DNA from 4 places in the Candidatus Nitrospira allomarina genome. Region 2 is predicted to be linked to each of the others. Evidence: riboswitches for the same ligand, from Rfam matches in the RefSeq annotation. Region 2 holds a riboswitch; each other region holds the start of a gene.
The links. A riboswitch is a leader RNA that binds a small molecule or an ion and turns the genes downstream of it on or off. The one in region 2 is predicted to bind cyclic di-GMP.

Region 1 (3,147 bases), 1.8 Mb from region 2:
CTTACCACATTACGAAAAATGCAGGACTCAACCCATCATATGTTTTCCAAAACCTCCCGGATGGACTCACCTACTATTTTACGGTCACAGCCTATGATCAATCGGGAAACATCAGTGTACCGGCAGAGGAAGTGGCTATTGCCCTTCCCACACAAAACACAAACCCGAATCCTCATAAGAATCAGGACATGAATGGGGATGGAAAGGCCGACCTGGTCTTTCGAAACACGAAAACCGGAGAGGTAGTCCTGTGGCTGCTCAGTGGCTCCAGCGGCACAGCCTCCGGCATTCTGGGCCAATTACCCACCGAATGGGCTTTGAGGGGAACGGGCGATGTGAATGGGGACGGGAAGGCCGATCTCATTTGGCGCAATGACACGAGCGGCGCCGTGGCCATCTGGTTGATAAATGGCTTGACCATCATGTCCACAAGCTTTCTCGGCAGCGCGCCGACGGCTTGGGATATTCAGGCCGTTGGGGATCTCAACGGCGACGGCAAAGCCGATCTCGTCTGGCGCAACATCCTTGATGGCAATACCGCCATTTGGCTCATGAATGAAAGCACAATTGGTTCCGCTGGTTTTCCGGGTGGTGTCTCGTTAGGGTGGCAGATTGCTGCAATGGGCGATGTGAATGGGGACGGGAAGGCCGATATTATTTGGCGCAATGACACGAACGGTGCGGTGGCTGTGTGGTTGATGAATGGCGACACCATCACCTCCACGAGTTTCCCTGGTAGTGCACCGACGGCTTGGGATATTCAAGCCAGCGGGGATCTCAACGGCGATGGCAAAGCCGACCTCGTCTGGCGGAATACTCTTGATGGCAATACCGCCATTTGGCTCATGAATGGATCGGCAATTGCCTCCTCAGGATTCCCAGCCACTGTGCAGACGACATGGCAGATAGCAGGAGCAGAAGATGTGAATGGGGATGGCAAAACAGACGTCATTTGGCGCAACAACAGTGATGGAGCCGTAGCGGTATGGCTGATGAACGGCGCCACCATAGCCTTCACGAACTTTCCCGGTGCTGCTTCTCCGGACTGGGAAATCCAGTAAGCGGAACAAAAAAAATCCCTAGACCACTCCCCTGAATGGCCTCATGGGCCAACATCAACAATCCCATTCAAACAAATTTTCTCCCCGGCTTACCTAGGCCAAATAAATCTCACCCCAATCTGGAAGAATTCTCTCGCCTCCCTCATCTTTTCCGCATACACAACATCCATCAATCTCTCCCTTCCTTGGCACCCAATGATTTCAAGCTCCATGAGAGATTCCCATCGCTCCTCCATCCTGCATAATCATGATTATCGTGATTCGGCCGTTCAGCCAGTTGTACCTTCCCGCTGTTGGCTCGGACATTGGTCTCCAGGAAATTCACGGATTAGCGGGCCCTTGCTCTCTTCCTTTGCTAGGCACGTGTAATTTTCTTTTCTTCTTCCATAATCCTTCTGATCGTTTTTTTTATTTTCTCCGAAGTTCCTCTGCATAGTTTTTCCAACCTTTAATATTTTTGTCTCTAAAGTTTTCCCTTACTTCTCCGAAATGTTCGGCAGACCGTTTGGGGGTATAAAGGACATAATAAGGAGACAGAGGATTAAAAAAATTTGACCAATTCATAAAATCTTCTTCCCGAAACGGCACACCTACTGTGAAGTAGGGTCGCAAAGCCCGGAGTCAGGTCACCACGCCTGACCGTCCGGCTACCGAAGGAAGACATCATTTGCAGGGGGAGGAGAAGATGAGGACTTCGGTCCACATACGACAAGGAGTAGAGTATGATCCGACCAACCACCCCCTTGGGTTTCAAAATCACACATACGGCAGTCCTGCCCCTGCTCCTCTTCGTTTTGCTTGTTAGCCCCGCCTATTCGGCTTCCTCCATCCAGGTAACCTGGGACGCAAATACCGAATCGGATTTAGCAGGATATAAAATTTACAAACGGACCTTACCTTCTCAAGATTTTGGACAACCTATATTTTCAGGAATGCCTGGTAATCCATCCTCCCCCTCAACAACCGTCGCCGGACTCAATGGAGGGACAACCTATGGATTTATAGCGACAGCCTTTGATACAGCCGGAAATGAAAGTGCCCCTACGACAGAAGTACCAATTACTTTCCCCCCAAGCTCGCCGCCGCCACCATCCCCGCCGCCAGCTGACACCACCGCCCCGACGGTCACCCTGACCGCCCCCAGCGCGGGCACCGTCTCCGGCATGGTCATGGTCAGCGCCACCGCCAGTGATAACGTCGGCATCGTGGGGGTGCAATTCCGCCTCCAGGGCGCCAACCTCGGCTCCGAAGATACGAGTAGTCCCTACAGCACGAGCTGGAATACCGCCACCGTGGCCAATGGCACGTACACCCTCACGGCCATCGCCCGCGATGCCGCGGGCAATACGAAAACCTCAGGATCAATTGTGGTCACAGTGAGCAGTAACAGTACGCCGCCCCCACCCTCAGCATTCAGCATTTCAAACCTGGCCGTCGCCAGTGGGCAAACCTATGTCGTGCCCACCTCCGGACTCCAACCCGGGGGCAGGGTGTATATCGACCGCGCCTTTACCTTTACGACCATTCCCGCCGGCCTGCAGGGAGCGGCATATGTCCGAACTGCGAATGATGACAAAGCTGCGACCACGAGCGCTTTCCTCAGCTTTACCGTCAATCAACCCGTCTCCGTGTCGGTCGCCCATGACGTACGCATCACCCCGAAACCCTCGTGGCTGAGCACTTTTACAGACACCGGCACGAGTCTAGGGACGTCGGATACGACCCTCCGCCTATTTGTGCGGTCCTTCCCGGCCGGCACTATTACCCTCGGGGGCAATGCCGGTGATGGATTGAGCATGTATTCTGTCATCGTGAAATCAGAGAGCGGTACTCCTGATGACACCACTGCCCCCACGATCACGCTGACCGCCCCCAGCGCGGGCACCGTCTCCGGCACGGTGACCGTCACGGCCAGTGCCAGCGATAATGTCGGCGTCGTGGGCGTCCAATTCCGCCTCCAGGGCGCCAACCTCGGCCCCGAGGATATAAGCAGTCCCTACAGCATCAGCTGGGATACCACCACCGTGACCAATGGCGCGTATACCCTCTCGGCCAGTGCCCGCGATGCCGCGGGCAATACGAAAAC
Region 2 (3,147 bases):
CGAGCAGGTTCAGCATGGCATCATTCTGTTGTTTTAACTCCACTGTCTGCGTCTCAAATTGCTTTTCCAGATCATCCTTTAATGATCGAAGCTTTTGGCTTGAGGAGAGATTTCTTAAAACCATGAACCCGGTAACCCACACGCCCAAAATAGATAGTAACCGGTTTACCAGGGCGTAATTCTCCTCAAGACCGGGAGGAGATGTCCAAAACCCCGCAATAATTAAGACGGTCGACACCCATATGGAGCCCATAGTAAAAAGCTTATGGTGGCTCGGTAAGGTAGCCAGCACGACCAGAACGTAGAGCACACCCTCGGCAATTCCCAGATGCGTCATTGAATCCAAACAGAAGAAAGCGAAAGCCATTAGGGCGATAAACACTATTTGAAGATTGAGATTTAGTAAAAGAGACGTATGTTTAATGACATTCATACAAATGGTCCCCGTATTGCCAGCTTAGTCATACAAGGAAAAGTTTTAGGTCAATAAAGAAATGTTGGGATAGGGTTGCGGCTGGTGTGTGGCGAGTGAAAGCCTGTTGATTTCCTTTTTCAGTTCAAGCATACGAAGTTCTTGATCGCACAAATGCAGGTTAAGTCGGCGCAATTGATTGTTGGCTTTCTGAAGGTGTTCGCTTTGAGATCGGGTGACAGCTTCGATGGTTTTATGTGTCTGGATTTCCTTTTTCATTAAAAGATTGGATTCTTGTAAAAGAAACGAATTTGGCAGTTTGCTCGCCTTATAAACCAGTGGCCATAAAGCAATCGCCGTAATTACCGAAATGACGGCAGTAAAAAGTTTGCCTAATCCTTCCGGATAATAATCGGGTTTCCATATGGTCCATATGTTGAACATATGTGTCATGCCACAGGCTAAGATGAACGCACAAAACAAAAAGATAATAGGTTTGAAGGGCAATTTCCCTCCTATCTTTGTGAAATACCAGAGTGCCAGGGGAATTGAACAATAGGAAAGCGCAATGAGACTGTCTGAAATGACATGTAACCACAACAGCGAGGAATCCCAAAGAAAACACATCCCATGCGGCATAAAATTGTTCAACGGTTCAAGAAATGGCGACATCCGGGCTGCCCTCCAGATTTTTTCCAGTGGATCTATTGGATTGACAAAAACGAAGTTGTGTTTTGTGGAGTCCGTTTCTCTTTCAATATAATTCAGGATTATTGTTAATGCCAGAGGAGGTGCGGACGTGTAAGTGCAGTGCGATTCCAATACGTCGGTGATGTCCTCGTGAAAAACAAGGCACAATTTGCCGAGCTGAAAACTCAGCCTCATTTTCAAAAGGACCCTCGATCTTTATGTGCGACTTGAGAACGTGTCTCCTCCTCTCCATGACGCCACAACTCCTATGTCGCAGGCCAATGTTGAGGTTAAGGTTTGGGGTCATGGGCCGATAAGGAATGATAAAGTGAAAATCGCAAACCACCCGTGAGGTTGGGACGCAAAGCCTAGGGACCTTTTCTCTCTGACAGTTAGGAAGGTTCGCCCGGTTGCCACTTTACACGAATCCGCTTGGGTAGATTTGCGCCAATCTTTGCAGGAAGATGGCGTTTTTTTTGTCATGGTTGTGTCACAGTCTGACGGGAGCCGGGTATGAGTACAGGAAACGATGGTGCGTTCCGCTCACGGATGATCAGAAAAGCGCCCGTTCCCTCAGAATGGATAACATCGCGAAGGAGGATAGTTGTCAATGGTAAAACATTCGGTCCCTGGGGTAATTTTGATCGCTGAAGACAACATCGACGATTGTGTCATCGCCTGTCGAGCGTGGGAGGAAAGTGGAATAAAGTGTGATATTCGACTGGTTCACAATGGTAGAGAGGTGTTGGATTTCCTGTACCGTCGCCGAAAATTTCGGAATCTCCAGATCACTCAGAATCCTGATTTGATCATCCTGGATTTGAATATGCCTCGGATGGATGGACGACAGGTCCTTCTGGAACTGCGTGCAGATCACCGCTTATGCAGTATTCCCGTCGTCGTGTTTTCCGATTCCAAGATGCCGAAGGATATGGCCGAGTCCGAAACGATTGGAGCCCTTGAATATATTTCCAAACCGGAAAGTTTTTCCGAATATGTGGAGATCCTAAAACATTTAGGCCAATTTATTTTGAAAAACCCCGGGAGACTGGTCTATGCGGGCTGTTGAGGGTGTCCAGGGGGATGTTCCTCTTAAAATTCTGCTGGTGGAGGATGATGAGGATGATGCCATTATCACGCGCAGTCTTCTGCAATTTAGCTCCGGCCCTCCTCTCATAGTGGATTGGGCTCCATCGTATGAGGCCGGGTGCGCCTCCCTCGAACAGCAACAGCATCATATCGGGTTGATCGATTACAACCTCGGATTGAAAAACGGGATTGATTTAGTCAAAGAAATACAGGCAAAAGGCTGCCATATGCCGATCATTATGCTGACAGGCCAAGGGAATGAATCGCTGGTGGTCGAGGCAATTAAGTCCGGTGCCATAGACTATATCCCTAAACATATTCTTTCAACCGAAAATCTAGAACGGGCTATTTGTCACGGATTGGAAAATTCCAAACTGACCAATGAATTGAAATTAAGGCAGAGCCAGCTTGAACTATCCAATAGGGAACTCGAAAAGAGAAATGCCGAGATCCGGCGGTTTTATCATCTATTAGCTCATGAGTTGAAAACACCGCTCACGGCTGCATGGGAATTCGTCAATATTCTTCTAGAACAGATTCCCGGATCCTTGAATACATCTCAAAATGAATATCTCACCGTCATCCAGGAATGTTGCGCCCATTTAGATCGCAATATTAATGATCTTTATGATATTACGCGTCTAGAGACGGGAAAGTTACGGATACATATTCAGCCGTGCATCCTGGAGCCGATAATTACCGATGTCGTAACCTGTCTCGGTCCAAAGGCGAAATCTAAAAATATCCGGTTGTCCGCTCATTTCGATTCCTCTCTTTCCACTGTGAAGATAGATTCACAGCGAATTAAACAAGTATTACTCAATTTAGTCGGCAATGCTCTGAAGTTTACTCCCACGGGAGGAGAGGTGACTGTGACAGCTTCTGCGGATCGCCGTTGTCCTGAGAGAGTCCGGGTGGCTGTCCAGGACAACGGAATCGGTATTCCCAAAGATCAG
Region 3 (3,147 bases), 1.3 Mb from region 2:
ACTCACCTGCCTAATGTCCCATTCAAGAGGTATGCCTCCTATAAAACCTGCCAAGGGTGTCGTCACCCCGTTCATCAGCCACACCGACACCATTCCACTTTTCTTATTGCGCCAGATCACATCCCCTTTACCGTCCCCATTGACATCTCCAAGTAGTTGAATCTCCCAATCCAGTGAAGTGCTTGAGGGAAAGCCCACCGCGGTAATGGTCAACCCGTTCAGTAACCAGACCGCCACTGTGCCATTCGTCCGATTCTGCCAAACCAGGTCGGCCCTCCCATCGCCATTGATGTCGCCCACTTGCTCTATTTCCCACACGGTTGGAGTGCCTCCAAGAAAGCCGACAGAGCGAATCGACAGCCCATCCATAAACCATACAGTCACCATTCCACTTTTCTTATTGCGCCAGATCACATCCCCTTTGCCATCCCCATTGATATCACCGATCCCCTTAACTACCCATTCGGCTGACACACCACCGGGAAAGCCGAACGATTGTATTGTCCCCTCCTTCATTAGCCAAATACCCACCACTCCACTTATGGTGTTCTGCCAAAGGATGTCGCCTTCACCATCACCATTAATATCTCCCACCTGCTTAATCTTCCATTCTGTAGAAGTACTTCCCGGGAAACCGACTGACGTAATGGTTAGCCCATTCATCCGCCAGACAGCGACTTCACCGCTACTCGCATTGCGCCAAAGCACATGAGTAGTCGGAGGCGTGATATCGGGAGCGGGGCCCTCCGCTGGTTGAACGATGACGGAATACATACTGCCACTCCCCCCGCTGGCATTGCCCCCGAGAGTGATCGTCCCGGCCGGAAAGGCCCGAGCATAGAGGTGGAGAGTCGTATCCGAGGTCACCAGATTCTTGCCCGTATCGGTAAAGCTGCTCAACCATGACGGTTTTGGCGTGAGCCGCACGTCATAGGCCACCGTGACGGACACCGGCTGATTCACCGTAAAGCGGAGGAAGGCGGCCGTCGTGGCCGCTTTATCATTATTGGCCGTTTGAATATAGGCCGCGCCCTGCACACTCGTGGGGACCGAGGTAAATGTATAGGCGCGGTCGCGATACACCGTCCCCCCGGCTTGGAGGCCGACGGCGGACACGCTATACGCTGACCCACTAGCGACGGTCAGATTTGAAATACTGAGCGAAGAGGGCGGCGGCGGACTCGAGGAACCGGAAGAGTTGGAGGACGGTGCAATATATTTTTTCACCTCGGGGGAGGGAAGACTTTCATTGCCCGAGGCATCGAAAGCCGTAACCGTAAAATAGTGCGTTTTGTCCGTGAGTAAGTTGGTATATTGATGGGTCGTGATCTTCCCGACCGTCGTGGGAACCCCATAGACCCCGGGGTTGGTTCCTCGATAGATCCGATACCCCGCTAAATTGGCCTCTTGATTGGCGGTCCATTGGAGGGTAGCCGAATCACTGGTGGCGGCTTGTGCCCCTTGCGGGAGAAAAAGGAGACAACTGCCAAGTATACACCACGCTAGACACTTTTTTAGACGACTCGCCGCACGAACATCGGACATGGGATACCTCCTTCGCACACATACAGAGGCCCCATTCCCGCACGTCTCCCTTTCTTCGGTAACCCGGCTATCAGAAATTCTGACCCGTGGCTTTGCGTCCCCACTTCACAATGGGTTTGCCTTTATCGGAAAGAGGCCACTCGTTTATGCTGTGTTATGCCATCTTCGTTCGAATGATTCAAGCTCGCTCTTGAATGGGAGAAGACACAGGCTCTTGTTACTTCACGGGCTTTTATCGGTGGATCTCCAAAAGCCTTTAAGGCATGAACCAGGCGGGGGAAGTTGGCGAATTCTTCTGGCACTTGCCGTCCAATCATGATCGTTCTTGAACGGCACGTTTGCCAGGTCTTCTTCCTTCTCCTTGAGACGTGCGCAAGGCGTGAAGGCTCAAAGCTTACTTGACGAGGCCCTCTGGTTTGGAATACGAAAAGATCCATTCGCGAAGCTTTCCTTCACCGAAAGCCCAGACGACATCGCATCCCCTTCCAGGACCCACCTGGGATGCAGGGTTTTGATCATGGCCTTCGGCGTCGGATAGATGCGGACAACCAAACAAAAAGCTCAATAGATGGATCGAATTCTTCCAACACAACATCATTGGACCACAGGTTGGACGATGACGGAATACATGCTACCGCCCTCCCCACCGGCATTGCCCCCGAGAGTGATCGTCCCGGCCGGAAAGGCCCGAGCATAGAGGTGGAGGGTCGTATCCGAGGTCACCAGGTTCTTGCCCGTATCGGTAAAGCTGCTCAACCACGACGGTTTTGGCGTGAGCCGCACGTCATAGGCCACCGTGACGGACACCGGTTGATTCACCGTAAAGCGGAGGAAGGACGCCGTTGTGGCCGCTTTATCATTATTGGCTGTTTGGATATACGCCGCGCCCTGCACACTCGTGGGGACCGTGGTAAATGTATAGGCGCGGTCGCGATACACCGTCCCCCCGGCTTTGAGGCCGACGGCAGGCACCCCATACGCTGCCCCACTAGCGACGGTCAGATTGGAAATGCTTAATGGGGGCATGGTTGGAGTGGCAACAGTACTGGTAACGAGCGCTGAGGGTTGAACAATGACGGAATACATACTGCCACTTCCCCCGCTGGCATTGCCGCCGAGAGTGATCGTCCCGGCGGGAAAGGGCCGAGCATAGAGGCGGAGGGTCGCATCCGAGGTCACCAGATTCTTGCCCGTATCGGTAAAGCTGTTCAACCACGACGGTTTTGGCGTGAGCCGCACGTCATAGGCCACCGAGACGGACACCGGTTGATTCACCGTAAAGCGGAGGAAGGCCGCCGTTGTGGCGGCTTTATCATTATTGGCCGTTTGAATATAGGCCGCGCCCTGCACACTCGTGGGAACCGTGGTAAACGTATAGGCGCGGTCGCGATACACCGTCCCTCCCACGCGAAGACCGGCGGCGGACACGCCATACGCTGACCCATTGGCAACGATCAGGCTGGTAATCGCTAATGGGCCCGTGGTTGGATTATCGACAGTGGTAGTAACTGGCGCTGAGGGTTGAATAATGACGGAATACATGCTGCCGCTCCCAACCCCGGCGTTACCCCCGAGAGTGATCGTCCCGGCCGGAAAGGCCCG
Region 4 (3,147 bases), 1.1 Mb from region 2:
CAAAATCTCACTCAGCAATTGGAGGAATCAGGTGGAACGGACGCTGGAGCCCTTCGTCGATTAGTAGAGTTTCATAAAGACACCGCCTTTCCCGTTGCCACCTTTGTGCTGGGGTTATTGGGCGTCCCGGTGGGGATTGTGTCGAAGCGGTCCGGGAAAGCCGGAGGGTTTGCGATTGGGGTTGGCGTGGTTATCGGATTTTATTTATTAAATGTGTTGGGAGAGTTTCTCGTGACGACTTTGGTGATCTCTCCGTTTTTTGGTGCGTGGATGCCTAACATTATCCTAGCCTGCTTCACAGGATTCCTGCTATTTCAAGCTGGAAAACAATGATCCAGAATCCTTTCAAGCAAGTTAGATCATGAAAAAAATTTCTTGGTATGTGTTTGGGAAGTTCAGCCGCGTCTTCCTAATGTGTCTTGTGACCGTGCTGACGATTTATCTGGTTGTGGATTTTTTTGAAAAATTGAGAAAGTTTTTGAAATATGATGCAGACCTAACCGTTATTTTCAGCTTTTTTGTCTATCGAATTCCCGAAATTGCTTTTCTCTTAGCCCCGCTGGCGGCTCTAATGGCGTCAATTTTGACGGTTTGTGGGCTTAATCGGACTCGTGAAATCACGGCGATGCGCAGTTGTGGGTTAAGTTTTTATCAAATTGCCATTCCCTTTTTTATCTTTGGCGGGCTTGTGAGTGTCGTGGGTCTGAGTTTAACGGCCGTGTTGATTCCTCTGGCCAATATTAAAGCTGAATTTGTTCAATCGGTCTTAATCCAAAATAAACCAGAACCCCTTTTACTTACTCCAGAACGTCTGTGGCTTCGGGTGGGACGCAATCACCTTATGCGGATTGATTCAGTGACAGAAGATGGGTTTCGGTTGAATGGTATTCACCAGTACACGCTTGACGATCGCTTCAGTCTCAAAGGCATTCTTGAAGGGAAATGGGCAACATTTGTTGGTGAGGAATGGATAATGGAGCATGCAATTGAGCGAACATTTCAGGATGAAGAACGTATGCAAGTGAATAGTCTGCCACGGCAGTCGTTGCCTCTCTCTCTCACGGCTGATGATTTTCAGAATTGGCTAGCTCAGTCTCCAGAGCATATGTCCTTGTATCAATTGCATGACTATATTCAAAGGTTGATAGAAGATGGTCATAGTCCTCATCGTTTTTTAACTGATTATTGGTCTCGAATTGCATACTCTCTCGTTCCTCTGGTGATGATACTGTTAGGGATCTCGGTGAGTCTCCGCGGAAGTGGTGTGCGTGAGGTTGGAATAGCAAAAGGGCTTGGGCAAACTCTGGCAATTGGGTTTTTTTTCTGGGCTGCACATTCGGTCGGCATTGTCTTAGGACGAAATGGAGCGGTATTACCGATCATTGGCAGTTGGATTGCCACAGCCATGTTTTTGATCATCGGGATTAATCTTTTTTTAAGGCTAAAATGAGGGTTCCACGATTGTCATGAAGAGCATTGGAAAGAATGTGTGATTGGGCTTTTGATCATCCGTTCCTATTCACCATTCGTGTTGGTCTTTGATGCTGTGCGATGTATGAACTTGTCAAGTTTTCTCATAAACACGCAAGGGATTTTCTTAATTCCCCCTGACTCGGATCCGATAACATTTCCATAGAGATAGAGGTCGATGAATAGGAGAGAAACCGGGGATCCAAGGCAGACCGCTAATCGGGGAACCTCAAAAACCCATCACTTATATGAGGTTGTAATTATCGAATAACGAATTCAACAGGTGACAAGGGCAAACTATCCGTGAGGGTAGGGCGCAAAGCCAAGAAACCCTGAGAACGTTGGTGTTTCAGGGTTCGTCTGGTTACCGAACTGTGTTGGTGGATCCATGCGTTCGTTCATGCGCCCATTCCCTGGAATTGGGCGCTTTTTTTGGTCACCCTGGAAAGGCCAAAACATGAACGAAGACGCACAATCTTTCACAAAGACAGCAGTTGGTATTAAAGAACTCGGCTCGTCTCACCTCGGTTCGGTTAGTCCGAAAAATGCAGAACATACGGAAGCACAGGTCCAGCTCGATCAGGAACATGTTACCCGGATTTTATTAGAGTTTCTCCCGACGATTCGTCGGATGGCTGGAATTATGGCATTCAGGAATCCCTTTTCCCTGGATGTCGAGGATTTGACCAGCGCAGGGGCTATGGGGCTGTTGTCGGCGTTGAAGCGCTATGATCCAACACGCGATATTAAATTTCGCACATTTGCCGAATATCGCATTCGTGGGATGATGTTAGATGAAATTCGGTCGATGGATTGGGTTCCTCGGTCTGTGCGATCTCGCCGAGATCAAGTGCGACAAAAAGTTGAAGAGCATCTTCAGAAAAATGGGATGCCACCGACCACACAGGAATTGGCCACCCTGTTGGGCGTACCCATTGAAGAAGTAGAAGGAGTGGGCGGGTGTGATCCTCGTTTAATTAGTCTGGATGAGCCGGTTGGGCAGGGAGAAGATGAATGTACCCTCCGTGATGTTTTGCCGGATGTTAACCATCTGGACCCTTTTGTGGCTTGTGCGGATGCAGAAATGAAAGCGGCATTGTCAGCGGCCCTACAGACATTATCGGCCCGCCAGCAAGAGGTGCTTCAATCGTATTATCATGCCGGATTGACGATGAAAGAAATTGGGCGGCAAATGGGTCTGACCGAGTCTGGGGTCTGTCGGGTGCATTCCGGTGCCATTCGACACCTCCGCATAGAGTTGAAACGTATTGAGGATGGGGAATCCCGGGCGCCTCGACCCAGGAATTTGCGAAAAACGCCTGTTGTTCGCGACTAATTAAATGGTGTGCTTATTAAAGAATTCGTGTCCGCCAATTTTTGCCACTTTACGGTTGACCTGAGCCCACCGGGGAGTCTGGACCAGTTGGGGATTATAAAACAGTACAGCCCCATCCACCACCTTTCGCCCGTCTTGTACAAGCATCCAGGCTAATAAACTATCTTGCATGATTCGATTGGTTTGATCGAATTGCACTTCCTCTGGATTTCGTCCCATCCATGGTTCAAACTGTTTGGCCCGAAGAACCGTGCCCTTGACCGTGCCATCGCTGTGGTATTTGAGAGCCATTCGGTTCCGAATCACGGCCGCGACAGCTAACTTTCCAGCAAAACTTTCAC

Region 1: it holds a riboswitch for cyclic di-GMP, as region 2 does, so the genes downstream of both, PP769_RS18590 (Ig-like domain-containing protein) here and PP769_RS10935 (response regulator) in region 2, are expected to answer to the same signal.
Region 3: it holds a riboswitch for cyclic di-GMP, as region 2 does, so the genes downstream of both, PP769_RS04985 (FG-GAP-like repeat-containing protein) here and PP769_RS10935 (response regulator) in region 2, are expected to answer to the same signal.
Region 4: it holds a riboswitch for cyclic di-GMP, as region 2 does, so the genes downstream of both, PP769_RS15790 (sigma-70 family RNA polymerase sigma factor) here and PP769_RS10935 (response regulator) in region 2, are expected to answer to the same signal.

Annotation. Positions count from the first base shown of each region.
Region 1 is NZ_CP116967.1:4,259,575-4,262,721, forward strand. It holds gene PP769_RS18585 (FG-GAP-like repeat-containing protein) at 1-1,061, shown strand, start outside; cyclic di-GMP riboswitch class I at 1,635-1,716, shown strand; gene PP769_RS18590 (Ig-like domain-containing protein) at 1,784-3,147, shown strand, end outside.
Region 2 is NZ_CP116967.1:2,462,137-2,465,283, forward strand. It holds gene PP769_RS10925 (PAS domain S-box protein) at 1-433, opposite strand, end outside; gene PP769_RS10930 (hypothetical protein) at 479-1,084, opposite strand; cyclic di-GMP riboswitch class I at 1,429-1,520, shown strand; gene PP769_RS10935 (response regulator) at 1,713-2,171, shown strand; gene PP769_RS10940 (hybrid sensor histidine kinase/response regulator) at 2,158-3,147, shown strand, end outside.
Region 3 is NZ_CP116967.1:1,141,550-1,144,696, reverse strand. It holds gene PP769_RS04985 (FG-GAP-like repeat-containing protein) at 1-1,545, opposite strand, end outside; cyclic di-GMP riboswitch class I at 1,600-1,676, opposite strand; gene PP769_RS04980 (Ig-like domain-containing protein) at 2,140-3,147, opposite strand, start outside.
Region 4 is NZ_CP116967.1:3,554,770-3,557,916, reverse strand. It holds gene PP769_RS15800 (LptF/LptG family permease) at 1-333, shown strand, start outside; gene lptG (LPS export ABC transporter permease LptG) at 362-1,450, shown strand; cyclic di-GMP riboswitch class I at 1,752-1,842, shown strand; gene PP769_RS15790 (sigma-70 family RNA polymerase sigma factor) at 1,928-2,806, shown strand; gene PP769_RS15785 (cell wall hydrolase) at 2,807-3,147, opposite strand, start outside.